4 regions of the Novosphingobium sp. genome follow, and region 1 is predicted to be linked to each of the others. Evidence: riboswitches for the same ligand, from Rfam matches in the RefSeq annotation. Region 1 holds a riboswitch; each other region holds the start of a gene.
The links. A riboswitch is a leader RNA that binds a small molecule or an ion and turns the genes downstream of it on or off. The one in region 1 is predicted to bind cobalamin.

Region 1 (7,879 bases):
ACAATCCCACCCGCAGGCACTCGATCCTGGCTATCTCAGCCCTATCGACTTCGAACGCCGGGCTGGGGTAGCCTAAAGAAGCTTATCTCGGTGCCCTTCAAACCGACAGCAGGTCAGACACAGCAACCTTTCAGTCCCCAAAAGCAACAGCAGGAAATCAAATTTCACCACAATCCGGGTGATTACAAGATATAGGCAGTGGTCTCCATCGCCACTTCCACCCCGGCCATCCCTCTTTCCATCAGCATCAGGAACATGCGGTTTGCCTCGGCCTGGTCTCCAGTGCGGCCATAAGCCTCATGCGCCTGAGTAAAAGCGACACTCCACACCGAAGCGATTAATCCGGCGGCAAGAAAAGCATGCGGATCATCGGGCGGACAACCGGCGGCTTCGGCCATGACGCCAGCCAGCCCCCTCACGAAATCGTCGCGCATCTGGCGGGCCCGCGCCTTGAGCGCCTCACTGGCCAACGCAGTTTCAACGAAAAGATAGGTGTCGCAAAAGACCGGAAAGGAAGGATCGGGTTCCTCGATCAGGCGATGCGCCAGCGCCTTCAGGGCCCGAATGGGCGACATGCCCGCCTCCCGCGTCCGGATCGCCGTGAAAGCCACGTCGCGGATTTCCTGTTCGCGGTCGAAGAACATGTCCTCCTTGCGGGGGAAATGGTTGAACACCGTCATCCGCCCCACATCGGCCGCCTCGGCGATCTCGTCGATCGTCACCTGGTCGAAGCCCCGCTGAAAAAAAAGCCGGGTCGCCACATCGGAAATAGCCTGACGAGTCAGCAATCGCTTTCGGGTGCGCCTTGGGGCGGTCGGCTCGGGCATTGCCTTCTTTCTGTACTGAGTATATTTATAGATCGAATCTAGAAACTGTCATCGATAATGAGAGCGCCATGGCCCATCCGTCAACCTCCATCTCCACGCCCGCGAAGACCGAAACCCTCCCCGTGCTGATCAGCGGAGCAAGCTTCGCGGGCCTGGCCACCGCCTTTTGGATGACAAGGCTCGGCCACCGGGTCACGATCATCGAAACCGCTGAGGGCTTGCGGCGGGGCGGCACGCCCGTCGATATCGAGGGTGAGACGATCGACATTCTCGGCCGCATGGGGCTGTTTGATGCCGTGCGGGCCAGGGCGCTTCCTCCGCGCAATTTCGCGTTCAAGGATGAGCACGATACGACCCTTGGCGAGCTGACGGCAGCCTCGCCCGCCGAGGATCAGACGATGGCGCGTTACGAGATCCATCGCGACGATTTGCTCGATATTCTGTTCGCATCCTTAGACGGTGCCGTCGATCTACGCTTCGGGCGATCCATCCGGCAGTTGCGGCAAGGGCCGGATGACGTTTGCGTAACCCTCAACGACGGATCGCACCATCGCTATGCGCTGGTGTTTGGCTGCGACGGCAATCGCTCCAACACCAGATCGCTGGTGTTCGACAATGCCGACGCGGCCTCCTATTACATGGGCGGCTATTTCTATTTGCGGGTGGTTCCGGAAACCGGTCTGCTGCCGCCAAACTGCACGCAGGTCTTCAGCCAGCCCGGTCTGACCGCCATGTTGAACGGCTATGACGACCGCACCGATATCGCGCTGGCGTTCCGCAGCGAGCAGCAGATCGACTATGATTTCCGTGACAAGGCACAGCAACGCCAACTGATCCTCGATCATTTTGAACGCCTCGGCTGGAAGGTGCCTGCTATGCTGAAGCATGTCGCCGTCGAGGGCGATTTCTATTTCGATCAGGCGAACCAGATCAGGATAAAGGCATGGTCGAAAGGGCGCGTCGCTCTGGTGGGAGATGCGGGCTATTGCGTGTCGCCGGTCGCCGGCATGGGCGGTTCGATGGCGCTGATTGGAGCGGCACGTCTGGCCGACGCCTTGCAGCAACAGCCAGACGATCACGCCGCTGCTTTCCGTGACTATGAAGACGGGCTGCGCCCGTTTGTCGAAGCGGTGCAGGAGAGGGCTGCGACGGAAGGTATGTCGACGCTGTTCCCGGCGGACGACCGCGAACTTGAAGAGCGCAATCGCAAGATTCTCGAACGGGAAATCGATCTATAACAACTGTCTCTTGCAGAACTGCCATACATATATTCGACGCATGGCGTAAAGAGATACGATGTATCGTTACTACGCATATCCTGCCTCAGCAGCTTTGCCGATACAATCAAAGAGGCCTTCCTAACCTCGCCATGGACACCGCTCTACCATGTAGCGCCCAGGCAAGCTACAAAGCGTCTTTTTTTGAACGTTGTCATGAAACTCGGAACTCTCTCGCAGCCGAGATTGGCGGCCACGCTTTGGATCGAAGCCCCGCCCGCCAGCCGTTTGACCGCAAGCACGACTTCAACCTGGCGCCGCCAGCGAGCAAAGCTTAGGCCTGTTTCGCGGACATAACTGCCGTCCGCAGGTCCGATTGGCGTCGCAAAGCTGCCGATCATTCACCTCGCCCACGGAGGCGATGAACGCCAGACCTTGGGACTTTGCTTCCGTTTCCAAAACCACCATCGGACGTTGGAATTTAGCCCAAAAATTGCCATTCGCCGTGGGGCCGTTCTTCATCAGCCAGGCCTTCTGACGTCTAGAAGGAGTGGCGCCGCATGCCGCCGTCAACGAGCATGACGTTAACGGGGATGGTCGCGGCATCAGAGCGAGTGGTTGCACCCAACCGCCAATGAGCGATGACCATCCCCACTTATGGACCTATGGCGCCGTCAGGATTTAAGGTGCCTGTTCGGCCAAAGCGGCACCGTCCAGCCGCCGGATCTTTCGCTCGCGTGCATTGAGCCACCAGCCAATCTGAGGCACCCAGCTATCAAAGGGGGTTTCAGCACTCGACACGCCGAGTGCCCGCTCGGCACGGTGCGGGAAGTGCGGATCGTGGAGCGCCTCGCGGCCAATCGCAACCATATCTGCCTCGCCATGGGCGACGACCGCGTCGGCTTGGGCAGGAGTGACGATGAGACCGACCGCCATTGTACGAATGCCTGCGTCACGCGAGATCTGCGCGGCATAGGGCACCTGATGACCATATCCATTCGGGTGATCATAGGTGCGGCCGACGCCGCCGGACGAGACGTCGATGACGTCCACCCCAATGGCTGCGAGCTCGCGGGCGAAGATCACGCTGTCCTCGATGGTCACGCCATCACGGCTACCATCGACGGCGGAGATGCGGACGAAGAGCGGCTTGTCGCCGGGCCAGATCGCGCGAAGGTCGCGAGCGATCTCAAGCGGAAGCCGCATGCGATTTTCGAGGCTGCCACCATAGGTGTCGGTGCGCTGGTTCGTGAGCGGCGACAGGAACGAGTTAAGCAGATAGCCATGCGCGGCGTGCATCTCGAGCACCTCGAACCCGGCGGCAAGCGCCCGGCGAGCCGTATCAGAAAATGCGCCACGAATGCGCGCGAGGCCGTCTGCGTCGAGTTCCTCAGGCGTCAGCCAGCCATCGTCGACCGGAATCGCGCTAGCCGACACGACGGCCCAGGGATGGTCGCCTCGAGCGACATCTTCATCGGTCAGCGGACCGTCGCCATAATAGGGGCGCTGCATGCTCGCCTTGGGACCGGCATGGGCGATCTGGATCCCCGGCGTGGCGCCCTGCGATTTCACCATCGACACGATGCGCGCGAGACCGTCGATCTGGGCATCATCCCACAAGCCAAGGTCGCCATGAGTGATTCGGCCTTCCGGCGCTACGGCGGTGGCCTCAACCATCACAAGCCCGAAGCCGCCCAAGGCGAATTTGCCATAGTGGACAAGGTGATAGTCGTTAGCGAAGCCGTCGGTGGCTTCGTACTGGCACATTGGCGATAGGGCGAGGCGGTTGCGCAGCCGAACACTCCGCAGCTCCAGCGGATCGAAAAGATTAGCCATCATGTCTCTCTGTGATTGAGCCGCTTGCAATGCGGCTGCACGAGTCTATTTGTAATGAACGCTACAACCCCTCATTTGTAGTGATCGATACAAACAGTCAACCCCTCGCGATCAAAAAATGGCGAGGACCAAGGGAGCATCATGCAGACCGAAGCGAAAATCGCGCTCCACCGCAGCAAGGGTAAGGCCCGTTTTGATCGCGAGGCCGCGCTCGAGAAAGCGCTTGGCGTGTTCTGGCGCCATGGCTTCGCGCCGGCGTCGATCGCTCAGCTTTGTGCTGCCATGGGGATCAACCCGCCCAGCCTATACGGGGAGTTCGGCAACAAGGCGCAGCTCTTCATGGCCGCAGTGGACCATTACGAGCGGACCTACTGGGACCAGAACCGCGACGAGATGGCTGCCGAGCCAGATGTCAGGTTGGCCATATCGAGCTTCTTCGCCTCAGCCGCGCGTATTCTGACGCTGCAGGACGTGCCGTGCGGATGCTTGGTCGTGACGGCAGCGGTGAACATTCCCGACGATGCAGCTGATGTCGCTGACGCGCTCAAGGCGCTGCGCAAGCAGACGGAGCAGGCGTTCCGCGATCGATTGACGCGAGGCGTGAGCGATGGCCAGCTCCCGGCCGATGCAGATGTCGATGCCCTTGCCAGCGGATTGAATACCTTGCTTGAGGGAATGTCGTTGCAGGCTAGCAGCGGAGCCACAACTTCGGATTTGCTGAAAATTGGCGGATGTGCAGTCCGTTTATTGGTCTGACTGGAAGCTACGGCGGTTAACCAAGCCTTGCTCTGCCGGCTCCGCGCCGTCCGGTCTTCGCTGGAAACGCTGACAAAACCGCCATTCAGGGCGGCGATGCCAGGCGCTGAAAGCAGTCATAGGCTCAGCGGCAGACAATTAACTACAATGGCTGCACCCCATCAAAGAGCTGCAAATCTTAAGTACAAAAAATGACCTGTCTCTTTCAAAGCTGAGCGGATCGCTGTGAACGCTGGCCTAGATAACCACATATAAAGATTTCTTTATATGATACTTGACAGCTTGGCTGAGATGGTGTCTCTGCATCCTGTCAAGGTTCCCCATCCCAGATTCCACAAGGGTCCGCGCGGTGGGGCTAAGACGGGAAGCCGGTGGTGCCCGAAAGGGCAGAGTCCGGCGCTGCCCCCGCAACTGTAAGCGGCGAACGGTGGTTCCATTTCGTGTCACTGAGCCTTGCAAAAGCGCTCGGGAAGGCCGGAACCACCGTGATGACCCGCAAGCCAGGAGACCTGCCTTCGGCGCCATAACGTTCCTCGGACGGGGGTTCCTCCGGTGGATCGCGCTTGTCGCACGCGCCGGAGGTCTATGCCCTGCGGCGACGCTTATGCTGGCGCGTTCTTCCTTCGGCCCCTCCGCCCGGCAAAGCAGGTGATCGGCCGATGTTTCCAGTCCTGTTTCCCCCCGGCAAGCCATGCGCGAATGCGTCGGCGCGTCGTGTTAACGGTGTTCATCCCCGCCTGACGCGGCGCGCGCCCACCCATCCATCATCCCGAACCGTCATGACGGGCCAGCCAACCTGCTGGTCCGAAGGAGATGTCGCATGCCTGTCGCACACGCCCAGCCCGCGCTGGATTTCAACTTCACCATCAAGAGCCTGCGCTTGGATGAAGATTATAACCCCTCTGAAAGTACGCGTATCACCACCAACTTCGCCAATTTGGCCAGAGGGGAAAACCGCCGGGAGAACCTGCGCAACACGCTGGTGATGATTAACAATCGCTTCAATTCGTTGGCGCATTGGGATAACCCCAAGGCCGACCGCTATTCGGTTGAGCTTGAAATCATTTCGGTTGAGATGCGCGTTGAAGATCAGGGGGCCAGCTTCCCGGTGATTGAAATCCTGAAAACCAACATCATTGATAAAAAAACGCAAAAGCGTCTTGAGGGCATCGTCGGGAATAACTTCTCGTCTTACGTGCGCGATTACGACTTTAGCGTCTTGCTGCCGGCGCACAATAAAAACACGGCGGAATTCAACATTCCGGATGATTTCGGCGATTTGCACGGCAATATCTTTAAGCACTTCGTCAATTCAAACGCATACCATGAGAATTTCAGCAAACCGCCGGTGATCTGCCTCAGCGTGTCCAGCAAAGACACCTATCATCGGACGGGCAATCAACATCCGGTGTTGGGCGACGAATATCGGCAAGACGGCGCTTCGCTGACCGACCGGTATTTTAAAAAAATGGGCCTGCAGGTGCGCTACTTCATGCCGAAAAATAGCGTTGCGCCCCTGGCGTTTTATTTCCCCGGGGATTTGCTGAGCGATTACACCGATCTGGAACTGATCGGCACCATCAGCACGATGGAGACCTTCCAGAAAATCTATCGACCTGAAATTTACAACGCCAACTCGGCGGCGGGGCAATACTATCAGCCAAGCCTGAATAACCAGGATCATTCATTAACCAAGATTGTTTACGATCGCGAAGAGCGTAGCCAGTTAGCGATTGAGCAGGGGAAATTTACGGAAGAGCAATTTATCAAGCCCTACAAGCCCATTCTTGAGCAATGGTCTGCTCACTACGCGCTTTGATTCACTCAAATACAGGTCATCTATTATGAAAATATTGCTCCCTACGTCGACCGCCGGCAGCTTGCCTAAACCTTCCTGGCTGGCCCAACCGGAAACCCTGTGGTCGCCCTGGAAATTGCAGAATGAAGAATTAATCGAAGGGAAACAGGACGCCTTGCGTTTGTCGCTGGCAGAGCAACAACAGGCCGGCATCGATATCGTCAGCGATGGCGAGCAAACGCGCCAGCACTTCGTCACGACGTTTATCGAGCACCTCAGCGGCGTCGATTTCGAGAAACGCGAAGTGGTTAAAATTCGCAATCGCTATGAGGCGAGCGTGCCAACCGTCGTGGGGGCGGTCGCGCGCCAAAAGCCCGTTTTCGTTGAAGACGCCAAATTTTTACGCCAGCTGACCAAGCAGCCGATCAAATGGGCCCTGCCGGGGCCGATGACCATGATCGACACGCTCTATGATGACCACTATAAAAGCCGCGAAAAGCTGGCCTGGGAATTCGCCAAGATCCTCAACCAGGAAGCCAAAGAGCTCGAGGCCGCCGGCGTCGACATTATCCAGTTTGATGAGCCCGCATTTAACGTGTTCTTTGACGAGGTGAATGACTGGGGCATCGCCGCCCTGGAGAGGGCCGTTGAGGGGCTGAAGTGCGAAACGGCGGTGCATATCTGCTATGGCTACGGCATCAAGGCCAACACCGACTGGAAGAAGACGCTGGGCTCGGAGTGGCGGCAATATGAAGAGGCGTTCCCCAAGCTGCAAACGTCCACCATCGATATTATCTCGCTGGAGTGCCATAACTCGCACGTCCCGATGGATCTGCTTGAACTGATTCGCGGCAAGAAAGTGATGGTTGGCGCCATTGATGTGGCGAATCATACCGTTGAGACGCCGGAAGAAGTGGCCGCTACGCTGCGCAAAGCGCTGCAGTTTGTCGATGCCGACAAACTCTACCCGTCGACCAACTGCGGCATGGCTCCCCTGCCTCGTCAGGTCGCCAGCGGCAAGCTGAATGCCTTGAGTGCGGGCGCGGAGATCGTGCGCAAAGAACTCTCGGCCTAGCAGCCAGTTAGAACGCTCTTCTCTGCCAAACCCGTTTGCGGAACATCTGGTGTGGCAAAGCAGCTCCCTGACGGGAGGCAGGCCGATATTGCCTGCCTCCCGTCAGGGTGAACTAGAACGGAGCGCCCCATCGCTACATGCTTTAAACCTCCAGCGCGGACAGGATCGGCGTAGGGCGCCCTTGCTCATCGACCGCCACCATCACGAAGCGCGCCGTTGCAGCATGACGGCGCTGCCCTGTCAGCAGCCTCTCCGACCACAACTCGACTTCCACAGTGACGGAACTGCACCCGGTCCGCACAATGCGCGAGACCAGTTCCACCATATCGCCCAGCCCGACCGCGGAGCGGAAATCGACCCGCTCTGACGA
Region 2 (7,879 bases), on a different contig from region 1:
CCCGATATCATCCGCAGCAAGGCTGATGTTTTCTTCGAACTCCATCGCCAGCGCCAGCAGATCGCCGCGCAGCGCGACGAACTGAAAGCCCGTAGCGCCGCTCTGGAAGAGGCCGACCGCCGCAAGGATGAATTTCTCGCCACGCTGGCGCATGAATTGCGCAACCCGCTGGCGCCGCTGCGCCACGGGATCGATGTGCTGCGCCGCAAGCCCGATGGCGACAGCGCCGAGGACATTCGCGCGATGATGGACCGCCAGCTCACGCAGATGGTGCGGCTGATCGACGATCTGCTTGATGTTTCACGCATCAGCCAGGGCAAGATCGAACTGCGCCGCGAACGCCTTCAGGCCGCCGAGATCGTCCGCCTCGCGCTGGAGGCCAGCCGCCCGCTGATCGAAAGCCATGGTCACAGGCTGACGGTGGATGTGCCCGATGCCGCGATCTGGCTCGATGCCGATCTGACGCGCATGGCGCAGGTGTTGGGCAATCTGCTCAACAATGCCGCCAAATACACGCCCGAAGGGGGGCAGATCGGTCTGTCGCTGCGCGTCGAGAACGGCGAGGCGGTGATCGCGGTCAGCGACAATGGGCTGGGCATTCCCCCGGCGATGCAGTCGCGGATTTTCCAGCTTTTTACCCAGATCGAGGATCATTCGGTCCATGCCAAGGGCGGGCTTGGCATTGGCCTCGCGCTGGCGCGGCAGTTGGTCGAGATGCATGGCGGCACCATCGAGGCGCATAGCGGCGGCATCGGGCAGGGCAGCACCTTTACCCTGCGTGTGCCGCTTGCTCAGGCGGTGGCAGGTGAAGCCATGGCCGAGGATGCGCCGCAGGCCGCCGCCAACCGCCCGCTCAAGGTTCTGGTGGTCGATGACAATGCCATGATCGCCATGAGCATGGGCTGGATGCTGGAGGAAATGGGCCACGACTTTCAGGTGGTCAACGATGGCCGCGAGGCGCTTGAGGCGGCGCGCGACTATCGGCCCGACGCCATTCTGCTCGATATCGGCCTGCCGGTGATGGATGGCTATGAGGTCTGCCGCGCTTTCCGTCAGGACGATGACTTCCGCCAGACGCTGATCGTGGCGCAGACCGGCTGGGGGCAGGACCGCGACAAGGAACTGGCGGCACAGGCCGGTTTCGACCATCATCTGGTCAAGCCCGTGGCCTATGAGGCACTGGAGCAATTGCTGCTCGCCCATGGCGCGCCGGGGCAGCAGGCCCCGGCTTCTTGAAACGCCTTCCTAACGCCCCGCGTATTTCATCGCCATATCCACCAGCGAGATCACGATCTCGAAACCGATCAGCGCGATGATCGCCAGCTCCACGCGGTAAGCCCTTTTGTCGCGCACGATGTCGAGCAGCACCTCGGCCACATCGCCCAGCGCGACGAATTTGCGCTCCAGCACCTCATGGCGCTCGTCCAGCTCATATTCGTCCTCAAGACGGGTGTAGAGACGGTCGAGATCGGGGTGGTCCCAGAGCAGATCGGGCCGGTCATTGGCCTGAGCGCTGCCCATGATGCGATGCCGCGCCGCCAGCGCATTGCCCACCAGCTGCATCGCCCGCTTGATCGAGAGATGGGCCTGCCCGTTGCTGTGCAGATCGGCCACCAAGGGGCTGATCCGGTCGAAGGCTTCGGACACCAGGATTTCGTCGCGCGAGAGCATCACGCTGCGCGCCAGGACCACGGCCACCAGCAGGAAGCGCTCGGGGCTGGCGTCGATCAGTTGCACCTGTCCGTCCGCCGCGATCTTGTCGTTGGAGCCGGGCTTGACGATCAGCACGGTGCTTTCCGTTTCGGGCAAGGCCTCGGGATCGAAGGTATGAGGCAGCAGCAGCGCGTCGGGCAAATCCTGCGCCACCTCCTCATCGCTGATCGACACCACCACGCCATCGCGAAACACGATGGTCAGCCCCGGTCCGAACACCGCTTTTCCGGCCCATTCGCCGGTCGCCTGCGCGTCGGCGACGTAACGCGTGTCGATCCGCTCGCCGATCAGTCTTGCGCTCAGGCGATAGCGCGCTGCCTCGGGCACCCCTCCGAGCAGAACGAAATCGGGAAGACCTGCGGTTTTGGGAAGGGCCATGAAGGAAGCTGCTCCGCTTTAGCGCTGGATCTCCCTGCCAGCGGCAGGTTTCGCTTGCGCGACACCCCGCTCTTTCAAACCTTTACCAATAATCGGCCATCAGCGCACCAGACCATTCGGGCTGGCGCAGATCGCCCCGCGGCAGAAATTCGCGCATCACCGGCTTGATGTCGAGGACTGGTGTCCCATCGATCGCGTCCAGCCCCTCGACCTCCAGCCTCGTGCCCGAGACGCCGAGGATCCGGCACACCGTCACGCCGAGCCGGTTGGGCCGGTTCTTGCCGCGCTGGGCGAAAATGCCCACCAGTGGCCAGTCGGCGCGGCCACGCGGATGTCGGGCGCCGGTTTCGATGCGCTCGGGCGGCACGCGGTCGAAGAGGAAGATCACCTCGGCATGGCTGAAATCCGCCAGCCCCGCCAGCGCCTCCGGCCCGAAGCGGTCCGCGTCCAGGTCGATGGCGGCCCGGCTCTCGCCCCAGTGATCGTCAAGCGGATCGGCGCGTCCGCCGCGCACATGGCCGATGGGGGTAAGGCTGAACTCCATGATGCTGCTCCCGAACCAGATCCGCAGGCAGGCCCTGTATAGGCAGCCAACCTTGGGCCGGGAAAGAAGATTTGGCCCGCTGGCCGCGAAAGCGCCTTGGCCAAGCCCTCCATCTGCCCTATCAGGCCCGAGCAAGCCGGTCCTGCCGGTTTTGCATCCCGCACCGGTGCCCGCAAGGGCTTGAAAGGGAACACGGTAAGGATCGAGGATCCGAAACCGGGCTGTCCCTGCAACTGTGAGCGGCGAGCGCGATACGCCTGTGTCACCCCAAGGAGGGTCGGCACGGCCACTGGGCCGGACGCAAAATCATGCGAGGCTCGGGAAGGCTGCGCATCGCGTGACGACCCGCGAGCCAGGAGACCTGCCGGTATGGGGTCGCTCTTGCCACGGCCCAGGGGATGGCCATGGCACGGTCCACCGTCTGGGCGACATCAGTATGGCCGGGCCCTAACGGGCATGCTTTCGGGCGTCGCAGGCGCGCGCCTCTGGCATGCCGACCGCTTCGGCGGTGGCGCGGCCTGTCGTTTCGCGGGCGCCGACGGACGTGTTGCAAGATGGAACGTTTACTTCAAGGTGCTGGGCAGGCTTCCGCCACCAGCGGCGGGATGACGCCGCTGCGGCGGCGCATCGGGGCACTCTATGCCTTTTTGCTGGTGGCCAATCTGGGGGTGTGGATCTGGGGCTGGGTGGTGCTGCACCAGGCGCCCGGCATGCTGGGGACCGCGCTGCTGGCCTATACGCTGGGGCTGCGCCATGCAGTCGATGCCGACCATATCGCCGCCATCGACAATGTGACGCGCAAGCTGATGCAGGATGGCCAGCGCCCGGTCGGCACGGGTTTCTTCTTCGCCATCGGCCATTCGGCGGTGGTGCTGGTGGCCACGCTGTTGATCGCGCTGATGGCGGGCGCGGCCACGGGAATCGAGGGCTTCAAGGCAACAGGCGGGTTGATTTCGACCTGCGTCTCGGCCTTTTTCCTTTTCACCATCGCGGGGATGAATTTGATGATCCTGCGCGCGGTCTATCGTTCCTATCGCCGGGTGCTGGCGGGCGGCGTCTATGTCGAGGAGGATCTCGACATGCTGCTGGCCGGGCGCGGGTTGATGGCGCGGCTGTTGCGCCCGCTCTTCCGCCTGATCACCCGCAGTTGGCATATGGCGCCGCTGGGCTTTCTGTTCGGGCTGGGCTTTGACACCGCGACCGAGGTAGGGCTGCTGGGCCTCTCGGCCTCTCAGGCCGCGCAGGGCATGTCCTTCAGTGTGGTGCTGCTGTTCCCGGCGCTGTTTGCGGCGGGCATGGCGCTGATCGACACCACCGACGGCATCATGATGCTGGGCGCCTATGAATGGGCCTTCGTCAAGCCGATCCGCAAGCTCTACTACAATATGACGATCACGCTGGTGGCGGCGCTGGTGGCGATCCTGATCGGCGGGATCGAGACTTTGGCACTGATCGCCAGCCATCTGCGTCTGACCGGCGGCTTGTGGGATGTGTTCGATGATCTGGCGGGCAGCTTCAACCTGCTGGGCTTCGGGATCGTCGGCCTGTTCGCGCTGAGCTGGGCGCTCTCCTTCGCGATCTACCGCTTCAAGCGGCTCGACGAGGTCGAGGTGCGGTCAGCGTGATCGCCGCAGCAGATAGATATCCATGATCCAGCCGTGGCGCGCGCGGGCCTCTGCCCGTGCCGCCACGATGGTCTCGCTCACCTGCGCCAGAGGACCGGACAACAGCATCTGGTTGCTCATGCCCACATAGGCGCCCCACCAGATCGCGATACCCTCGGGCGGCAGATGCCGGAACGAACATTCCCCATCCAGCATCACCACCACAGTCTCGACGCCCGCAGGCCAGTCCTCCTCGCGCAGCCGCCGCCCGGTGGTGACCAGAAAAGGCGCCCCCACCTCATTGAGCGTGATGCCATGCGCGGCGGTCAGCACATTGATCGACATCAGCCCCGGCACGACTTGCACGCTCACATCGGGCAGGCGCCGGGCAATGCGCAGGGAACTGTCGTAAAGCGCCGGATCGCCCCAGACGAGCAGCGCCACGCGGCCATCCGTGAGGTGATCGGCAATGGTCCGCTGCCAGACCTTGGCTATGGCATCATGCCAGTCATCCACGCGCCGCAGATAATCCGGCTGTGCCGGATCGCGCACCGGCAGATCGAACTCCGCGATACGCGTGGCCGAGTTGGTCAGAACATCCTCGCAGATGGCCCGGCGCAGATCGGCCAGATCGGCCTTGTCGGCGCCTTTGCGGGGGATCAGGATCAGGTCGGCGCGGTTGATGGCCTTCACCGCCGCCAGCGTCAGTTGATCCGGCCCGCCCGTGCCGATGCCGATCAGAACCAGCTCGATCATGCGCTGGCCTGCGCAATCATATGGAAGAAGCTGCCCGTGGCATGGCCCCGGCGCGACCCGGTTTCGGGCACTGCCGCGCCATTGGCATCCACCACATGGGCCAGCGGGTCATCGGGCTGGGCGAGGATGGTGGCGTAATGGAACTCATGCCCACGCAGCCTTGCGCCCGCCGCGTAACCGGGGATCGGCGCCTCCAGCGTGGCGAGGCGATAGCCCAGATGCATCCGCCTTTTGGCAAAGGAGGTTTCCAGCCCCAGCAGCCCGGCCATGCGATGCTCCACCCCCTGAGCATCGACCAGCACTTGCCCTATCGCCATATAGCCGCCGCACTCGCCATGCACCGGGCGGGTTAGCGCAAAGGCTTGCAGTCCAGAGCGAAACCGCTCCGCCGCTGCCAGCTTGCCGGCATGGAGTTCGGGATAGCCACCGGGCAGCCAGCAGACATCGGCACTGTCATCGGGCGCTTCATCGGCCAGAGGCGAGAAGGGCAAAATCTGCGCCCCCGCCGTCCGCCATCCCGCCAGCAGATGCGGATAGACGAAGGAAAAGGCGCTGTCCCACGCCAGCGCCACCCGCTGCCCAGGCGGGGGCACGCCGAGGACTTCACCCGAGGCAAAACCGCCCGAGGCCAGAGCGCGCAGTCGGTCAAGATCGACATGCTCGCCGACAAAACCGCCCAGCGCCGCCAGCGTGGCCTCCAGCCCTTCATGCTCTTCGGCCTGCACCAGCCCCAGATGGCGCTCGGGCAGGGTGAGGTCGGTGCGGCGGGGCAGGGCGCCCAGCACCTCGATCCCCACCTGCGCCATGCCATTGCGGATCAGCGCCTCATGCCGGGGGCTGGCCACCTTGTTGAGGATAACGCCCGCCAGACGAACATCCTGCGCCATCCGCGCAAAGCCCAGAGCCACCGCCGCCGCCGATTGCGCCTGCCCCGACACATCGAGCACCAGCACCACCGGCCATCCGGCACGCGCCGCGATCTCCGCGCTGGCGCCATTCCCGGTCTCTCCGGCGACGGCCACGCCATCGAACAGCCCCATCGACCCCTCGGCCAGCACCAGATCGGCGCCCTGCGCCACAGCGGCGAGGCCTGCCATGCGCTTCTCGCTCATCGCCCAACTGTCGAGGTTGAAGGAAGGCCGCCCGGCGGCGGCGGCATGAAACGCCGGGTCGATGTAATCCGGCCCGTTCTTGAAGGGCTGCACAACCAGTCCCCGCGCGCGAAACGCGGCGAGCAACCCCAGCGTCACCATGGTCTTGCCCGCGCCCGAAGCCGGGGCGGAGACGATCAGGCCCGGCGCCATCAGCGGTCTTCCGGCCAGCGCCATCAGCGCTCGTCCGGAAAGCGGGGCGAGGTGCCCATCGGGCGATAGCGCCGGTCGTAGTCCTTGGCGTAAAGCTGGCTTTCGGCGAAATCCTCATGCCCGATGGCACGGCCAACGAGGATCAGCGCGGTGCGCTCCATGCTGCCGTCCACCGCGCTTTCCAGCGTCGCGAGCGTGGCCCGCACGATCCGCTGATCGGGCCAACTGGCGCGCCAGACCACCGCGACGGGGCAGTCGGCACCGTAATGCGGGGTGAGTTCGGCCACCACCTTGTCCAGCAGATGGATCGAGAGATGGAGCGCCAATGTCGCGCCAGTCGCCCCGAAAGCGGCCAGGGTCTCGCCCTGGGGCATTTGCGTGGCGCGGCCCTGCGTGCGGGTCAGCACCACGGATTGCGCGACGCCGGGCAGGGTCAGTTCCGCCTCGATGGCGGCGGCAGCGGCGGAGAAGGCGGGCACACCGGGCGTCACATCATAGGGCACACCCATGACGCGCAGCCGGCGCATCTGCTCGCCCATGGCCGACCAGACCGAGAGGTCGCCGGAATGCAGCCGCGCCACATCATGGCCCTGCGCATGGGCAGCGGCGATTTCCTCCATGATCTGGTCGAGCGAGAGCGGCGCGGTGTTGATGATCCGCGCGCCGGGCGGGCAATGCGCCAGCACGCCCTCCGGCACCAGCGATCCGGCATAGAGGCAGACCGGGCATTCGGAGATGAGCCTTGCGGCGCGCAGGGTCAGCAGGTCGGGCGCGCCGGGGCCGGCGCCGATAAAATGGACGGTCATGATGGGATCCGGATAGCGATGGCGGCGCTGGCCGATCCATCGGTGGAGATCTGGCGGGATGCCGCGATCCGGGCGTCAGCGCCGATGGCGACCAGAGCGAGAGCCTCGGCCACCGAGCCGGTGGCGAAACGGGCAAGGATGCGCGGCGATCGGGTTGGCGTGGCGATGCCTGAAAGGGCTTCGCGCGGCAGGGCTATCAGAGGCAGACCCTTGTCGCGCGACAGGGTTTGCAGGGCCGGCAATGCGGCCCGTTCCTGCAGCGCGGCCAGCGCATCGATGGGATGCTGCTCGGCAACCAGCCGCAACGCCTCATGCAGTGCCTCGGGGGAAACATCGGCGCGGCAGCCCAGCCCGGCGACACAGAGCGGAGCGCTCATCGCACCACGCTCCATTGCACGACGGGTCGGGCGGGCTGCCAGCCGCGCATCGACCCCAGAGGCGCGGCCTGCGCCAGCTCTATCCTCAGCAGATCGCCGCCATGGCGGGCATGGGCATGGAGAAGCAAGGCCTCGGTTTCCAGCGTGACGCCATGCATCACCAGCCGAACTCCCGGCGCCAGCATGGCCCAGAGGCGGGTCAGCAGCCCCTCATCCGCGCCACCTCCGACAAAGACGGCGGCTGGCATCGGCAGATCAGGCAGATCGGCATGGTCATGCTCGATCACCGTCAGGCGATGGCCGAGGCCGAAGCTTTGCCCATTTTGACGGATGTTGGCGGCGCGGTCGGGCTTGCGCTCCACCGCCACGGCCCGCCCGCCGGCCAGACACCATTCCA
Region 3 (7,879 bases), on a different contig from region 1:
GACGCGGACATGGCCCGTCGCCATACCGAAGTGTTCCTGGAAGCGCTGCGCGGCGAAGGGTTCGCCGAGCCCAATCCACAGCCGATGTTCCCGAATCCGCCCGGGCTGCTGCGGCCGGAGCCGTTTTCCGCCGGGCTGCGCGATCGCATCTGGTGGGGCGCCGGTTCGAACGCCACCGCCGTCTGGGCGGCGAAGCTCGGCATGCACCTGCAAAGCTCGACGCTCAAGAACGACGAGACCGGCGAACCCTTCCACATCCAGCAGGCCAAGCAGATCCGCGCCTACCGCGCCGCCTGGCAAGAGGCCGGCCACGCGCATGAACCGCGGGTTTCCGTGAGCCGCAGCATCTTCGCGCTGGTGGATCAGCGGGATCGCAACTACTTCGGCGGCGGTGGCAAGGAGGGCGATCAGCTCGGATATATCGACGCGCAGACCCGGGCGATCTTCGGCCGCAGCTATGCCGCCGAGCCGGACGTGCTGATCGAGCAGCTGGCGCAGGACGAGGCCATCGCCGAAGCGGATACGCTGCTGCTGACCGTGCCTAACCAGCTGGGCGTGGATTATAACGCCCACGTGATCGAATCGATTTTAACCCATGTCGCGCCGGCGCTGGGCTGGCGCTGATCAGCAAAAAGAGCGTTTTCGCGGTTAGCGAGAACGCTCTTTTTGTGCAGGCCTGATCGCCGTGTTTTACGCGATGTGAAGCATATGAATCAGCCCCAGGCTGATCCCGCCCAGCACCGCCAGCGAGAGCACCACAGCGGCCGTCACCCGCCCGCCCGCATTGGCCACGCTGCGCATGTCGACCCCCAGCCCCAGCGCCGCCATCGACACCACCGTCAGCACGCTGGCCGTATCACCCGCCGGAGCCAGCAGGGCAGCAGGCACCAGACCCAGCGAACGCACCGCCGTCAGCGCCAGAAAGCCCAGGATGAACCACGGCACCAGATGATGCAGCGCGGGACGCTTGGCGACATCGCCGGCAGCATCATGGTTCAGGCGCGGCGCCAGCAGCGAGAGCATCACGCAGACCGGCCCCAGCATCAGCACCCGCACCAGCTTGACCAGCGTGCCCATCTGGATCGCGGCAGCTCCCAGCGGCGCGGCGGCGGCCAGCACCTGGGGCACCGCATAGACCGTCAGCCCGGCCAGCGCGCCATATTGCAACCCATCGAGATGCAGCGCGATCCCCAGCAGCGGCAGGCCCAGCACCACCACAACACCCAACACGGCGGTAAAGCCGATCGAGGCGGCAACATCATCGCCATCCGCGCCGATCACCGGCGCCACCGCCGCAATCGCCGAATTGCCGCAGATCGAATTGCCGCAAGCCACCAGCAGCGCCATGCGCGGCGGCAGGCCCAGCAGCCGCCCGATGCCGAAGCTGGCCGCAATCGCCGTGACCACGACGCCCGCAATGCCCAGCAGCATCCACGGCCCCACCGCCAGCAGCGTCGCCGCGCTGACCGACAGGCCCAGCAGCACCACCGCCGCCTCCAGCAGCACCTTGGCGCTGAAGGCGATACCCGGCAGATAGCTGCGGCGCGGCGTCCAGAGCGTGCGCGCCGCCGTGCCCAGCAGGATCGCCAGCACTAACGCTTCCAGCCAGGCGCGGCCCAGCAGCGCTTCTTCCACCTTCTGCAGGGCGTAAGCCGCGCCGGTTACGGCAAGGCACAGCGCCAGTCCGGGGGCGAGGCGGAAGAGGACGGGGCGGGTTTCGGCTGGCTGGGTCATGGCTGTTTCCCTTCAAGACAGGAAACAGGTGGGCCTTTCCGATCAATCTATCCAACGGTTGATTTCTATGGTTCTGATCTTCCTAGAGGATCAATAGGTAAGAGTTTAGGCCATAGGTGCGAGGGGGTTACCCCCTCGCGCTCCCATAACGTCTTCCGACGCCACCACATTGGCACCGCATCGTGGCGTACCAACTCTCCACCTGTGTTTGTCGGGTGATCGGTTCGATCACCTCAGCCGATCAGATCACCCAGTCCGGCTGTTGATCATAGGCCTTGATCACGCCCAGCAGCGCATCGCCCGCCTTGCCGCGATAACGCTCCTTGTGGCGGATGCCGAAGAAAGGCCGTTCGGGCAGGTGAAACGGCAGGGCATGCAAGGCGCGCGCCTCGATCGACGGCCCCACCACCAGCGCGGAGAGCACGCCATGCCCCACCCCCGCGCGCACCGCCGCCAGCACCGCCTCGTTCGAGGGCAAGGTCAGCGCGATGTTCAGCGCGGCAGGATCGAGCCCGCGATCCCTCACCGCCGCCTCGAAGGTCGAGCGTGTGCCCGACCCTCCCTCGCGCATGATCCATGGGGCGCCCGCCAGCCAGTCGTTGGTCACCGCCTCGACCGGTTTGGGCCCGACCATCACCATGCGGTCCTTCGCCACCGGCCATTGCGCCAGAGCGGGATCGTCGATGGCGCCCTCGATCAGCCCCAGCTCGGCATCGCCCAGCAGCACGGCGCGCGCGGCGCCCTCGGTGTTGTCGATGGCCACCGACAGTTCGATGCCGGGATAGCGGCGATGGAACACCGCCAGCCGCTCGGGCAGCCAATAGCCCGCGATGGTCTGGCTGGCCACCAGACGCAGCGTGCCGCGCTTCAGGCCGCCATAGTCGGCAAGGGCCTGCTCGGCGCTGGCGGCGCGGGCCAGTACGGCCTGCGCCTCCTCCAGAAACATGCGGCCCGCATCGGTCAGTTCGATGCCGCGCCCCACGCGGTGGAACAGCTTGACGTCATGGCGCGCCTCCAGCGCGGCGATGGCGCCGCTGGCCGCCGATTGGGTGACGTTGAGGGCCTGGGCGGCACGGGTGACATGCTCGCGCCGGGCGACCTCAACGAAAATGCGCAGTTGCTCAAGCGTCATGCGCAGCGATGTGCCCGCTGCCGTCTCCCTTGGCAAGCGGCGGGGTGGCGCCATGGCCGGTGGTCATGCTGCGCAGCACGCCGTCGCGGCGGATCAGCCCATGCATCAGCGCCGCGCCCAGATGGGCAAGGATCAGCGCGAAGAACAGCAGCGCCACCACCGTATGCGCCCAGCGCAGGAAGGCATAGAGCGCCAGATCATGCGGCAGGATCGCGGGCAGCACCAGCGGCCCCACCTGCACCGGATAGCCCCCGGCCGAAAGCATCGCCCAGCCAATCAGCGGCATGCCCAGCATGCTGGCATAGAGCAGCACATGCGAGCCCTTGGCGACCATCTGCTGCAGTTGAGGCAGATCGCTGGGCAGCGGCGGCGCGCCGGTCAGCAGCCGCAGCGGCAGGCGGATCAGCACCAGCACAAGGATCGCGATCCCCACCGGGCGGTGCAGCGCCAGCAGCATGGGATAGAGCGGCCCGGCGGTGGAGACCATGCCGACGCCGATGAACATCATCGCCAGCACCATCAGCGCCATCAGCCAGTGAAGCGCGCGCAGCAACGGGTGGAAGTCCTGAGGATGACGGCTCATTGACCCTTCTCCTTCAGCATGTCTTGTCCGGCGGCGCTGGTCCGCGGCCCCTCGCCCGCGCGGCGGGTGAAGGAGGTGGAATAGGTCTTCGACCGCGCGCCCAGCAAAGGATCGTCAGAGGGCGCGATGCCCGATGGCAGGATGGTGGGGTCGAAGTTGAGATCGCGGCAGGCGCCCTGTTCCTCGCTCTGCACGGCACTCAGGGTCAGCACCCCGGCCTCCACGCTGCGATGCGGGCCGGTCCATTCCACGGTGGCCTTGTCGGTGACATCGCCGGGGTTGGCGACCACCAGTTTGAGATGCCAGCGCGAGGGGCCCTTGGCGGTGCGCGCGATCATCTCCTTGAACAGGGCGTCGCGCGGCAGGTCCGCCAGCTTGGCCTTGTCGAGGCCGGTCAGCGGCGCCTCGGGCTCGAACTGCCAGCGCACGAAGCGGGTGACGCCCTTGGCATCGGTGAAGCGGAAGGCGTTGATGCTGTAATAGGTGGCATTGGCAAAGCTGTCGGGCAGCACCGCCTTGGCCATATAGGCCAGGAAGGCGGGCACCTCGGGATGGCTGACCATAAAGGGTTTGACCAGGGCCGGGTCGGGCTTGCCGGTCTTGGGATCGGGCGTGGTGGCGCGCTGCAGGCCCACGAAGCTGGGCACATCGGCCACCGGGAAGATCGGCGTATGGTCCATCGCCATGCGCCATTCCTGCCCGTCTGGGCTGCGCATCACCAGCGCCATCGAGTGGAAGACATTGCGCCCGTCACTGGCCAGCGGATTGCCCCCGCCCAGCGAGAAGCGCCCGGTCACCGGATAGCTGCCGGCACGCAAACTCGACGCGGTCGTCAGATCTTCCCCAGCGCCGCTCGCCTGGAACGAGCCGCTGAAACACAGCCCCTTGGCATGGGCGCGGCGATAGCCGGGGAAGACCCCGCCATTGGCTTCCAGCGCATTGGCCACCTCGCCGCCGCTGATGCGGTGCGGGCCGATCCAGCCGGCGGCCCAGCCCAGTCCTCCGGCCAGCACGAGAACAGTGGCGCCGATCAGCGCGGCGGGAACAAGAGGATTGCGTGTTGGCGGCATGGAGACATCCTGTCGGCAAGGCTTGGCGTGGAAGGCTTGAACATATCGGACGTATGAGAGGACCTCATATATCCGTTTCTTATACGAAGCCATCACCCAAAAGGATGCGTTCTCTTGTCAGCCCTGATGGTTGGGCTTGTCGAAGAGAGGGATTTATTCCTCTTCCTCACCGCCTTTTCGCCGGTCCTGTCCGGGCAGGATGTTGTCGTGAAAGGCCGGTGACAGGCGCCGCTCCATCAGGCGGCAGGCCTCGGCATGCAGCAGCAAGGCGCGCGAGATCGCCTGCAGCAGATCGATGTGCAGCGCCCGCCTGCCGATGCACAGATCGTCGATCTCCGCCTCGCTGAGCCCCAGGGTCCGCGCCGCCGCATGCGGACCGCCCAGCAGCTCGACCGCCAGGGCAAATCGTTCGATCTGTTCGACCGGAAGCATGGACCATCATCCCCTGCGGCCTGTTATGGCCTGCTTGTGCCATGCCCCCATTCATGCCGTCTGTCACCGGCAATTCAAACTTGCATCAGGGCATGAATTCTGATGTTAAGCGCCCGTGATGACGACAGGACAACCTGTCGCGTCCCAACCCGCATCGGTGCCCGCAAGGGCTTAATAGGGAACAAGGTGAGGATCATCCGATCCGAAACCGGGCTGTCCCTGCAACTGTGAGCGGCGAGTGCGATGCACGCGGCATCCTGCCAAAGGCGCGGGATGCGGCCACTGGGCCAGACGCAAAATCATGCGGGGCTCGGGAAGGCTTGTGCACCGCGCGACGACCCGCGAGCCAGGAGACCTGCCGCTGCGTGTCGCTCTTGCCCGGTCCAGGGGATGGCCAAGGCACGGATATCCGTCTGAGCGACGATCAGCATGGCCGGGGGCCATGGACGCCGCAGCGAGCGGGCCACAGCGCCTGCCCGCCTCGTTTCGGCGCGGGACTGACCGTGCCGGATCGGCGCGGGCCAGACCTTGCCCCCTGCCCGTCGCCCGGCGCCGGAGATTGATGATGAAGAGACCGTCAGGCCCCGTCCGTAACCCTGGGTGAAACAGGGTGTAACACCGCGCCAACCGTAAAGAACTTGTCCGCCGCGGCGGCAGTTCGCAGGCCCGGCGAGGCCGCACCGGCATCGCACCCGGCACGCATCACGATATCGATAAAAGAAACAGGGGGATCACCCATATGACACGCAACCTTCGCAAGAGGCCGCAGACGGCCCTGCGCCCGATCTGGCTGGCCGCCAGCATGCTGGCGCCGCTCGGCAGCGCTCAGGCCCAGACCGCCGCAGAGGCCGACAACATCCTGGTCATCGGCCAGCAGAGCCAGACGCTCACCCGGCCCGACGCCACCGGCAGCCGCCTCAACCTTACCCCGCTCGAGACCCCCGCCTCGATCGCCAGCATCGATGGCGAGGCGATCCGCGCGCGCGGCGACATGTCCATCGCCGAGGCCGAGGCGCGCGCGCCCGGCTTCTTCAATGTCGGCAACCCCGGCAATGGCGGCACGGCGCTGGCGGCGCGCGGCTTTGCCGGCCAAGGCTCGATCCTGCAACTGATCGACGGGGTGCGTCTGTTCCCGGCGGCGGGCACCATCACCTTCCCCACCGACCCGTGGATGGCCGAGCGCATCGATATCCTCAGCGGCCCGGCCTCGGTGCTTTATGGGCAGGGATCGCTGGGCGGCGCGGTCAATGTGATCATGCGCAAACCCAACACCCAGCGCACCGAGTTCGAGAGCGAGATCGGCTATGGCTCGCAAAACACCTTCCATGCCGCCGCCGGGCTTGGCGGGCCGATCGGTGAGCGGCTCTCCTACCGTGTCGATGCCAGCTATCGTCGTTCGGACGGCTATGTCGATCGCGGGCATTCGGACAGTCTGGCGCTGTCGGGCACCTTGCGCTGGGCCACCACCGACAGACTGACCTTCACCCTGCGAGAGGATTACGGCGACCAGCATCCGATGAAATACACCGGCACGCCGCTGGTGAACGGCAGGCTGGATCTGGGGCTGCGCCATCAGAACTACAATGTGGGCGACGCGCATATACGTTACCGCGACAACCGCACCACCTTGCAGACCGACTGGACGCCGTCAGACAGCATCAGCCTCACCAATCTGGGCTATGTGCTGACCAGCAAACGCCAGTGGCGCGATCTGGAAAGCTATTGCTGGGTGGGGGCTAATGGCAATTGCCACAATGGCTACAACTATAGCCCCGCGACGCCCGGCAACATCTATCGCACCGACAATTTCGGCATCGGCCATGACCAGACCCAGTGGGGCGATCAGGGCAGCGCCACGTTCAAGATCCCGCTGTCGGGCAACATCAGCACCGATCTGGTGGTGGGCTTTGATGTCAACAGCATCGCGCTCACCTATTCGAACGATTTCGGATCGGACGTGCAGGAAGACAGCGTGACGCCCACCGGTTTCAACCCCGGCCTGTTCTACGACACGCAGGGGATTGCTCCACGCTATCGCACCCAGACGACCGAATATGCCTTCTTCGCGGAAGACCGGCTGAAGTTCGGAGACAAGTTCTCGCTCATCACCGGCATCCGGCATGAGAATGACGAGATCAAGCGCTGGACCCGGACCTATCCCACCGGCAATGGCGGCGTGGATGCGTTTGTGTTCGACAAGAAACTGACCAACACCACCTGGCGCGTGGGCGGCGTCTATCAGCCGGTGCCGACCGTGTCGCTCTATGCGCAATACAGCACGGGCACCGATCCGCTCGGCACGCTGACGACCTATTCCTCCGCCCAGACCCAGTTCAGCAATGCCACCGGCAATCAGGTGGAAGTGGGCGCCAAGGGCAGCTTCTGGGGCGGGCGCGGCACGGCGACGCTGGCGGCCTATCGCATCGTGAAGAAAGGCCTGCTCTATCAGCAGACGCTCTCCAGCCCGATCCAGCAGGTGGGGCAGCAATCGTCGAAGGGGATCGAGGCTTGGGTGTCGCTCAATCTGCCCGCCGGTTTCGGGATCGACGCCAATGGCACGGTGCTAAAGGCGCGCTATGACGACTTCTTCTCCGGCGGGGTCAGCTTTACCGGCAAGGCGCCGCCCAATGTGCCGCAACAGGCCGCCAATCTGTGGCTGCGCTGGGATGCGACCAAGCAGATCCGCGCTCAGGCGGGGCTGCGCTATGTCGGGCACACCTACTCGGATACCGCCAACACCTTCCGCGTGCCGGCCTATGCGGTGGTGGATGCGGGGCTGGCCTATGCCGTGAACCGGCATGCCTCGGTGGATGTCCATATCTACAACCTGCTGGACAAGGCCTACGCCCAGACCACCTACAATGACGAGCAGTGGATTCTGGGCCGCCCGCGCTCGGTCGACGTCTCGCTGCGCACCAAGTTCTGAGG
Region 4 (7,879 bases), on a different contig from region 1:
GCGAAAGCCATCCTGCGTAAACAGGCCGTGCAGATAGCTGCCCATGATGCGCCCATCCGCCGAGATCGCCCCCTCGGGCCGCCCCGTGATATGGGCGAAGGGCCGCGCGCAATCGGGGCCATTGGTGACCCCGAGATGGATTTCATAGCCCTCCACCCGAAGCCCGCTGGCGGCGTGGATTGCCTGAACCTGCGTCAGTTTTTTGTCGCCCTGCATGGTGGTCGCCACTTCCAGCAGGCCGAGGCCCGGCATCTCGCCCGCCGGGCCTTCCAGTCCTTCGGGATCGCTTACCACGCTGCCCAGCATCTGATAACCGCCGCAGATCCCCAGCACATACCCGCCGCGCCGCACATGCGCCGCCAGATCGACATCCCAGCCCTGAGCGCGCAAAAACGCCAGATCGCCGCGCGTGCTCTTGCTGCCGGGCAGGATGACCAGCTTTGTGTCGCCGGGGATCGCCTGCCCCGCGCGGACCATCACCAGATCGATATCGGGCTCCTGCGCCAGCGGGTCCAGATCATCGAAATTGGCGATGCGGGAGAGGGCCAGAGCGGCCACCTTCACCCGCCCGCCCGATGACACGGCTCCAAGATCGAGCGCGTCCTCGGCGGGCAGCAGATGGGCCTGCGCGAACCACGGCAGCACGCCGAAACCGCGCCAGCCGCTGCGCTGCTCGATCAGGCGATAGCCATCGTCGAACAGCGAGGGATCACCGCGAAACTTGTTGATGAGAAAGCCGCGCACCATCGCCGCATCCTCTGGCGAGAGCACTGCCTTTGTACCGATGATCTGGGCGATCACCCCGCCCCGGTCGATATCGCCTGCCAGCACCACCGGCACCTGCGCGGCGCAGGCAAAGCCCATATTGGCGATGTCTCCGGCACGCAGATTGACCTCCGCCGGGCTGCCCGCGCCCTCCACGATCACCAGATCATGGGCAGCTTTCAGGCGATGGAAGCTCTCCAGAACCGGGGCCATCAACTGCGGTTTCAGCGCGGCATACTCCCGCGCCTTTACCGTGGCGATGCGCCGCCCCTGCAACACCACCTGACTGCCGACTTCGCTCTCTGGCTTCAGCAGCACCGGGTTCATATCGGTATGCGGCGATAATCCACACGCGATCGCCTGCAGGGCCTGAGCCCGCCCGATCTCTCCGCCATCGGCGGTGACAGCGGCATTGTTCGACATATTCTGCGGCTTGAAAGGCGCGACACTCAGCCCCCGCCGACGTGCCGCCCGGCACAGCCCCGCCACCAGCAGGGACTTGCCGACATTCGAGCCGGTCCCCTGGATCATCAAGGCTGGCATGGAGGTTTAGAACTCCACCCCGGCCTGCGCCTTGATGCCGCCGCGGAAGGGGTGCTTCACCAAAGTCATCTCGGTGACCAGATCGGCCTGCTCGATCAGTTCGGGCGCGGCATTGCGGCCGGTGAGCACCACATGGGTCATCTCGGGCTTTTCCTCGCGCAGGAAGGTCAGCACCTCCTCCAGCGGGAGATATTCGTAACGCAGGGCGATGTTGATTTCGTCAAGCAGCACCATGCGGATGTTGGGATCGCGGATCAGTTCCTTGGCCTTGTCCCAGCCCTTGCGCGCAGCGGCGATATCGCGGGCTTTGTCCTGCGTTTCCCAGGTAAAACCCTCCCCCATGGCGTGGAACTGGCAGAGATCGGGGAAATTTTGCTCGATCAGACGGCGCTCGCCGGTGTCCCAGGCGCCCTTGATAAACTGCACCACCGCGCTGGGCATGCCATGCGCGATGCAGCGCAGGATCATCCCGAAGCCGGAGGACGACTTGCCCTTGCCCGTGCCGGTATGAACGATCACCAGCCCCTTTTCGCCCTGCTTGCTGGCCATGATCTTGTCGCGAGAGGCCTTTTTCTTGGCCATCTTGGCGTTGTGGCGGTCAAAGTCAGCTTCGGGGGCGGGGGCATCGGCGGTCATGGTACACTCCTGATCGCGGCATTCCTTGACAGCCCCGTCGCAATCCCGCAATCCCCACCGCGTTGGTTCCTTGCGGCGGAGCAATCCACCAAAAGGCGAAGAGGGAATGTGACAGGGCTTTCGTCAAGCCCGAAGCACAGCCGCCCCCGCGACCGTCAACGGATGAGGCAGCTTCGATGCCACTGGCCGCAAGGCACGGGAAGGCGAAGCTGACGCAAGGCGTAACTGCCCCCGATCCGCCAGCCGGGAGACCTGCCAGCACGAGGAAACGGACAGCCGGGGTGCGCTGTGGCCGGTCGATCAGGCGCCGAACGCGGGTTCGGTGCCCGATGGCCTGTGCAGGCGCGCCTCATTGGGGAATTGAAGCGTCGTGGGTCACAACACCGTCCTTTTTGTCTGCACCACCTGCCGCGCGGGCCAGACGCCCGAGGAAGGCGAAACCGTGCCCGGCACCCTGCTGGCGCAGGCGCTGAGCGCCGCCAATGCGGATGGCGACGTGGAAGTGCGCCCCACCGAATGCCTCTCGGCCTGCACCAATGGCTGTTCCATCGCGCTGACAAGGCCCGGCAGTTGGACCTATGTCTACGGCCGCCTGTCCGACGCCGATGTGCCCGACATTCTGGCCGGCGCCAGCGCCTATGCGCAAAGCCCTGACGGCATCGTGCCGTGGCGCCAGCGCCCCACCATCTTCCGCAAGCAATCCATCGCCCGCATTCCCCCGCTGGAGCTTTAAGCCATGTCTCTGGAAAAAATCCCCGTCACCATCGTCACCGGCTTTCTGGGCTCGGGCAAGACCACGCTGATCCGCCATCTGCTGCAGAATCCGGGCGGGCGCCGCCTGGCGGTGCTGGTCAATGAGTTCGGCACGGTGGGCGTCGATGGCGAAATCCTGAAGGCCTGCGCCGACGAGAATTGCCCCGAAAGCGCGATCCTCGAACTGGCCAATGGCTGCATCTGCTGCACCGTGGCCGATGATTTCATCCCCACGGTCGAAAAACTGCTGGCCCTGCCCCAGCGCCCCGATCACATTCTGATCGAGACCTCGGGTCTTGCCCTGCCCAAGCCTCTGCTCAAAGCCTTCGACTGGCCCGCGATCCGCAGCCGCATCACCGTCGATGGGGTGATCGCGCTGGCCGATGCCGAGGCCGTGGCCGCTGGCCGTTTCGCCCCCGATGTGGCGGCGGTCGATGCCCAGCGCGCGGCGGATGACAGCCTCGACCATGAAACCCCGCTCTCGGAAGTCTTTGAGGATCAGCTCGCCTGCGCCGACATCGTTCTGCTGACCAAGGCCGATCTGGTGGACGCCCCAACGCTGGATCAGGCTCGCGCCGTGATCGCCGCCGAGGCGCCGCGCCCACTGCCCATGCTGCCTGTCACCGATGGCGTGATCGATCCCGCCGTCATCCTCGGCCTCAATGCCGCCGCCGAGGACGATCTGGCCGCCCGCCCCAGCCACCACGATGGCGAGGACGAGCATGAGCACGAGGATTTCGACAGCACCATCATCACCCTGCCCGAAGTCGGCGATCCCGAAGCGCTGGTCGCCGCCGTGCAGCGTCTGGCGCGCGAGCAGTCCATCCTGCGCGTAAAGGGCTTCGTGGCGGTGCAGGGCAAGCCGATGCGCCTGCTGCTTCAGGCGGTGGGCGAGCGTGTGCGTCATCAGTACGACCAGCCCTGGGGCCAGCGCCCGCGCGTGACGCAACTGGTGGTCATCGCCGAGCACGATCACCTCGACACCGCCGCCGTCCGCGCGGTGCTGGACACAGTTCTGGCCCCGGCGTAACCCTTCCGCGATGCATGTCATCTTCCGCGAGAGCCGTGGGCTGGAGGAAACCGAGGTCGCGACCGACCTCGGCCAGAGCCCCGCGCCGCTGATCGTCCTGTCCTTTTCGGACAGCGATCTGGGGGCTTTCGCGGCCGGATGGCATGCGGGGCGCGATCATTTGCCTGAACTGCGTCTGGCCAATCTGGCAGCGCTGAAACATCCGCTCTCCGTCGATACCTATATCGAGCGCACTGTCTCGGGCGCCAAGGCGGTGCTGGTGCGGTTGATCGGCGGCGCGGGCTACTGGCCCTATGGCCTCGCGCAACTGAGCGATCTGGCACGGCGCGAGGGGCTTGCCCTTGCCGTGCTGCCTGCTGACGGGCGCCCCGACCCCGCGCTGGAGGCGGCCTCCACCCTGCCCCCAACAGTGCTGCGCCAGCTTGCCGATCTGTGCGACACAGGCGGCGCCATGGCGGCTCAGGCAGCGCTGGCCGAACTGGCACGCGCCGCCGGCCTGCCCGCACCAACGCCGGAAGGCGCCACCACCATTCCAGACTGCGGCTGGTATCAGCCCGGTTTTGGCGTGGTCGATGCGCCCATCGCGGGCGAGGCCCCGCTGGTGGTCGTCAGCTTCTATCGTGCCTATCTCACCAGCGGCGACACAGGGCCCATCGATGCCCTGATCACGGCGCTGACCAAACGCGGCTTTCGCGCGGCGGGGTTGTTCGCGCCCTCGTTGAAGGCTCCGGGCGCTCCGGCATGGATCAGGACCACGTTCAGCCACCACACACCCGCCGCCATCGTCAATGCCACCGCCTTTTCCGGGCGTGACGACAACGGTGCCTCGCCACTCGACGGGCCTGGATGCCCGGTGTTTCAAGTGGCGCTCTCCACCGCCGATGAAACGGCTTGGGCTGGTGCCGAACGTGGCTTGTCTCCAGCCGATCTGGCCATGCATGTCGTCCTGCCCGAGGTTGACGGACGGCTGCTGGCGGGCGTCGCCAGCTTCAAGACGGCGGAGGTGGTCGATCCCGATCTGCAATGCGCCCGCACGCTGCACCGCCCCCATCCCGAACGGATCGAGGCCATCGCTGACAAGGTGGGCGCATGGCATGCTCTGGCCGTCACCCCGGCGCGGGATCGGCGGGTGGCGCTGATCCTCTCCACCTATCCGGGCCGGGCCGACCAGATGGCGCATGCCGTGGGTCTGGATGCCTTGGCCAGCGCCGAAGCGATGCTGGCAACGCTGGCCGCGGCCGGATACCACACCACAGCCGAACCACTCGCCGCCGCATTGCAAGGCCATACCATCGCCTGGCCGCTCTCGGCCTATCGGGAGGCGCTGTCCGCCCTGCCCGACAGCCTGCGCGCGGATCTGGAGCAGGCATGGGACCAGCCCGAAAACGACCCCGCCTTTGCCGAGGGCGCTTTCCACTTCGCCGCCGTGGCGCGCGGCCATGCCTTCATCGCCCTGCAACCCGAACGCGGCGATGCGGCCCGGCGCGATGACGACTATCACGATGTCTCGCGCATCCCGCGCCATGGCTATGTCGCATTTTATCTGTGGCTGCGCGCTCAGGGCGTGCATGCGCTGGTCCATATTGGCGCGCATGGCACGCTTGAGTGGCTGCCCGGCAAGGCCGTCGCCCTGTCGGAGCGCTGCTGGCCCGAAGCGCTGATCGGCCCGCTGCCGGTGATCTATCCCTTTATCGTGAACGATCCGGGCGAGGCTGCCCAAGCCAAACGCCGCATCGGCGCGCTGACGCTGGGCCATATCCCCCCAGCGATGGTGGCCAGCGCAGTGCCCGAAGGCCTGCTGCGCCTCGAACGCCTGCTCGACGAATATTCGACCGCCGAAGGGCTTGATCCCGCCCGCCGCGACCGGCTGATCACTCAGATCCGCGATGAAGCGCAGGCCAGCGGCGTCACCCAAGACCTCGGTCTGCCGCAGGACGCCAGCGCCGCAGAGGCCATGGTGCGGATCGACCGCTTCGTCTGCGACATCAAGGAAAGCCAGTTCGGCGACGGGCTCCATATCTATGGCACCGCCCCCGGCGAAACCGAAGGCCTGCTCACCGCGCTGGATGGGCGGCGCGTGCCCCCCGGTCCCTCCGGCTCACCGGCGAGGGGGCGGAGCGATGTGCTGCCGACCGGGCGCAACCTGTTCAGCGTCGATCCGCGCGCCGTACCCAGCCGCATGGCTCATGCCCAGGGCGTGAAGCTGGCCGAGGAACTACTGCGCCGCCATATTCAGGACCATGGCGACTGGCCGACCGGTCTGGTGGTGGATCTGTGGGGATCGGCCACAATGCGCACGGCGGGCGAGGAATTTGCCATGGCGCTGCATCTGGCGGGCCTCGCCCCGCGCTGGGATGCCGACAGCGAGCGGGTCTGCGGCTTCGAGATCCTGCCGCCCGTCCTGCTGAACCGCCCGCGCATCGATGTGACCTTGCGCGTCTCGGGCCTGTTTCGCGATGTCTTTCCGGGTCTGGCCCAATTGTTTGAGGCCGCCGCTGCTGCTCTGGCCGAGCGCGACCATGAGGAGCCCGGCGAGAACCCGTACCTCACCCGCACCCCGCGCGTCTTCGGACCCAGGCCGGGCCTCTATGGCCTCTCCATGGAAGACCCGGCAGAGCATCTGGGCGAGGAAGCCCGTCACGCCGCGGGGGAAGCATGGCTGGCCGCCTCGGCATGGGCGCTCGATGCGCAAGGCGCCATCGCCCATAACCGCCCCGCGCTGGAGGCCCGTCTGGCCGGGGCAGATGCCTTTGCCCATGTGCAGGATCTACCCGAAACCGACCTGCTGCTGGCGCGTGACTATGCCGCGCATGAGGGAGGCTTTGCCGCCGCGATGAAGGCTTTGGGCCGTCCGGCGCCAGCGCTCTATCATCTGGACGCGACACGCCCCGAAACCCCGCGCGCGCGCACTTTGGCCGAGGAAATCGCCCGCGTGGTGCGCGCGCGTGCCAGCAATCCGCGCTGGGCGCAGGGCATGATGCGCCACGGCTTTCGCGGCGCCGCCGAGATCACCGCCACCATCGACAATCTGGCCGCCTTCGCGCAATTGACCGGGCAGGTGCCCGCGCATCTCTTCGACCTGTGTTTCGATGCCACGCTGGGTCAGAGCGACATCGTTGCCTTTATGGATGACGCCAATCCCGCCGCACTGGAACAGTTGAGAGTCCGCTTTGCCGCTCTGGCAGAGGCAGGGCTGTGGACCACGCGGCGCAACTCCATCGCCGCTCAACTGGCGGATCGGCCATGAACGCGCCGTATGATCGTCTGGTCAAGGGCTGGTGCCCCGGAGCCTTGCGCCCCATGCTCTCGGGCGATGGGCTGGTGGTGAGGGTGCGCGCATATGGCGGCCGCCTGACGCAGGATCAGGCGCGCGGATTGGCGGATCTGGCCTCGCGCTATGGCAATGGCCTGATCGATCTGTCCGCCCGCGCCAACCTCCAACTGCGCGGCATCCGTGACCATGCCGCTGTGCTGACGAAACTGGCGACGCTGGAGCTGATCGATGGGGATGAGGCCATTGAGGGACGGCGCAACATTCTCGTCACGCCCTTCTGGCAGCAGGGCGATGGCACGCAGGATCTGGCCGCCGAGCTGATGCAGGCTCTGGCCACCAGCGATCTGGCACTCCCCGGAAAATTCGGCTTTGCGCTGGATAGCGGCGAAACCGCAGTGCTGCGCCAAGCCTCCGCCGATATCAGGATCGAGAAGGCAGGCGATCGCTACCTGCTGCAGGCCGATGGCGCCACGCTGGCCGCCGCCACCACCCGGCACAGCGCCGTAACCGAGGCGCTCCATCTGGCCCGCTGGTTTCTGGAAACAGGCGGCGCGCGGGATGGACGCGGGCGCATGCGTGACCTTCTGGCGCGGGGCGCGTCCCTGCCGCCCCATTTCACCCTGACCGCTCCATACGTGACGGATGAAGCCCCTCACCCCGGCCTCACCCCGGCAGGCGCGTTGGTCGCCTTGCCCTTCGGCCAGACCGACAGCCGGACGCTCTCGGCCCTCGCCGATCTGGCGCCCTTGCGGCTTACTCCATGGCGGATGCTGCTGCTGGAAGGGTTGAACACCATGCCTGACCTGCCCGGCCTCATCACCACTCCCGCCGACCCGCTGCTGCGCGTTACCGCCTGCAACGGAGCACCGGGCTGCGCT

Region 2: linked by a shared signal. The riboswitch ahead of ABDW49_RS09540 (HoxN/HupN/NixA family nickel/cobalt transporter) and the one ahead of ABDW49_RS23025 (DUF1852 domain-containing protein) in region 1 are both predicted to bind cobalamin.
Region 3: linked by a shared signal. The riboswitch ahead of ABDW49_RS15305 (TonB-dependent receptor) and the one ahead of ABDW49_RS23025 (DUF1852 domain-containing protein) in region 1 are both predicted to bind cobalamin.
Region 4: linked by a shared signal. The riboswitch ahead of ABDW49_RS09605 (DUF1636 domain-containing protein) and the one ahead of ABDW49_RS23025 (DUF1852 domain-containing protein) in region 1 are both predicted to bind cobalamin.

Annotation. Positions count from the first base shown of each region.
Region 1 is NZ_JBCNLP010000006.1:684,393-692,271, reverse strand. It holds partial or broken gene ABDW49_RS23050 (IS3 family transposase) at 1-76, shown strand, start outside; gene ABDW49_RS23045 (helix-turn-helix domain-containing protein) at 183-827, opposite strand; gene ABDW49_RS23040 (FAD-dependent monooxygenase) at 827-2,065, shown strand; gene ABDW49_RS23035 (NADH:flavin oxidoreductase/NADH oxidase) at 2,726-3,883, opposite strand; gene ABDW49_RS23030 (TetR/AcrR family transcriptional regulator) at 4,022-4,636, shown strand; cobalamin riboswitch at 4,933-5,168, shown strand; gene ABDW49_RS23025 (DUF1852 domain-containing protein) at 5,457-6,455, shown strand; gene ABDW49_RS23020 (methionine synthase) at 6,481-7,509, shown strand; gene ABDW49_RS23015 (hotdog domain-containing protein) at 7,652-7,879, opposite strand, start outside.
Region 2 is NZ_JBCNLP010000001.1:2,046,402-2,054,280, forward strand. It holds gene ABDW49_RS09525 (response regulator) at 1-1,236, shown strand, start outside; gene ABDW49_RS09530 (RMD1 family protein) at 1,246-2,091, opposite strand; gene ABDW49_RS09535 (SAM-dependent methyltransferase) at 2,174-2,635, opposite strand; cobalamin riboswitch at 2,783-3,019, shown strand; gene ABDW49_RS09540 (HoxN/HupN/NixA family nickel/cobalt transporter) at 3,241-4,260, shown strand; gene cobF (precorrin-6A synthase (deacetylating)) at 4,252-4,995, opposite strand; gene ABDW49_RS09550 (cobyrinate a,c-diamide synthase) at 4,992-6,323, opposite strand; gene cobM (precorrin-4 C(11)-methyltransferase) at 6,323-7,105, opposite strand; gene ABDW49_RS09560 (cobalamin biosynthesis protein) at 7,102-7,482, opposite strand; gene cbiE (precorrin-6y C5,15-methyltransferase (decarboxylating) subunit CbiE) at 7,479-7,879, opposite strand, start outside.
Region 3 is NZ_JBCNLP010000001.1:3,331,660-3,339,538, forward strand. It holds gene ABDW49_RS15275 (LLM class flavin-dependent oxidoreductase) at 1-624, shown strand, start outside; gene ABDW49_RS15280 (putative sulfate exporter family transporter) at 691-1,734, opposite strand; gene ABDW49_RS15285 (LysR substrate-binding domain-containing protein) at 1,976-2,866, opposite strand; gene ABDW49_RS15290 (cytochrome b) at 2,856-3,449, opposite strand; gene ABDW49_RS15295 (catalase family peroxidase) at 3,446-4,519, opposite strand; gene ABDW49_RS15300 (hypothetical protein) at 4,673-4,951, opposite strand; cobalamin riboswitch at 5,090-5,329, shown strand; gene ABDW49_RS15305 (TonB-dependent receptor) at 5,691-7,877, shown strand.
Region 4 is NZ_JBCNLP010000001.1:2,058,137-2,066,015, reverse strand. It holds gene ABDW49_RS09615 (cobyric acid synthase) at 1-1,308, opposite strand, end outside; gene cobO (cob(I)yrinic acid a,c-diamide adenosyltransferase) at 1,315-1,944, opposite strand; cobalamin riboswitch at 1,991-2,219, shown strand; gene ABDW49_RS09605 (DUF1636 domain-containing protein) at 2,315-2,677, shown strand; gene cobW (cobalamin biosynthesis protein CobW) at 2,681-3,727, shown strand; gene cobN (cobaltochelatase subunit CobN) at 3,738-6,974, shown strand; gene cobG (precorrin-3B synthase) at 6,971-7,879, shown strand, end outside.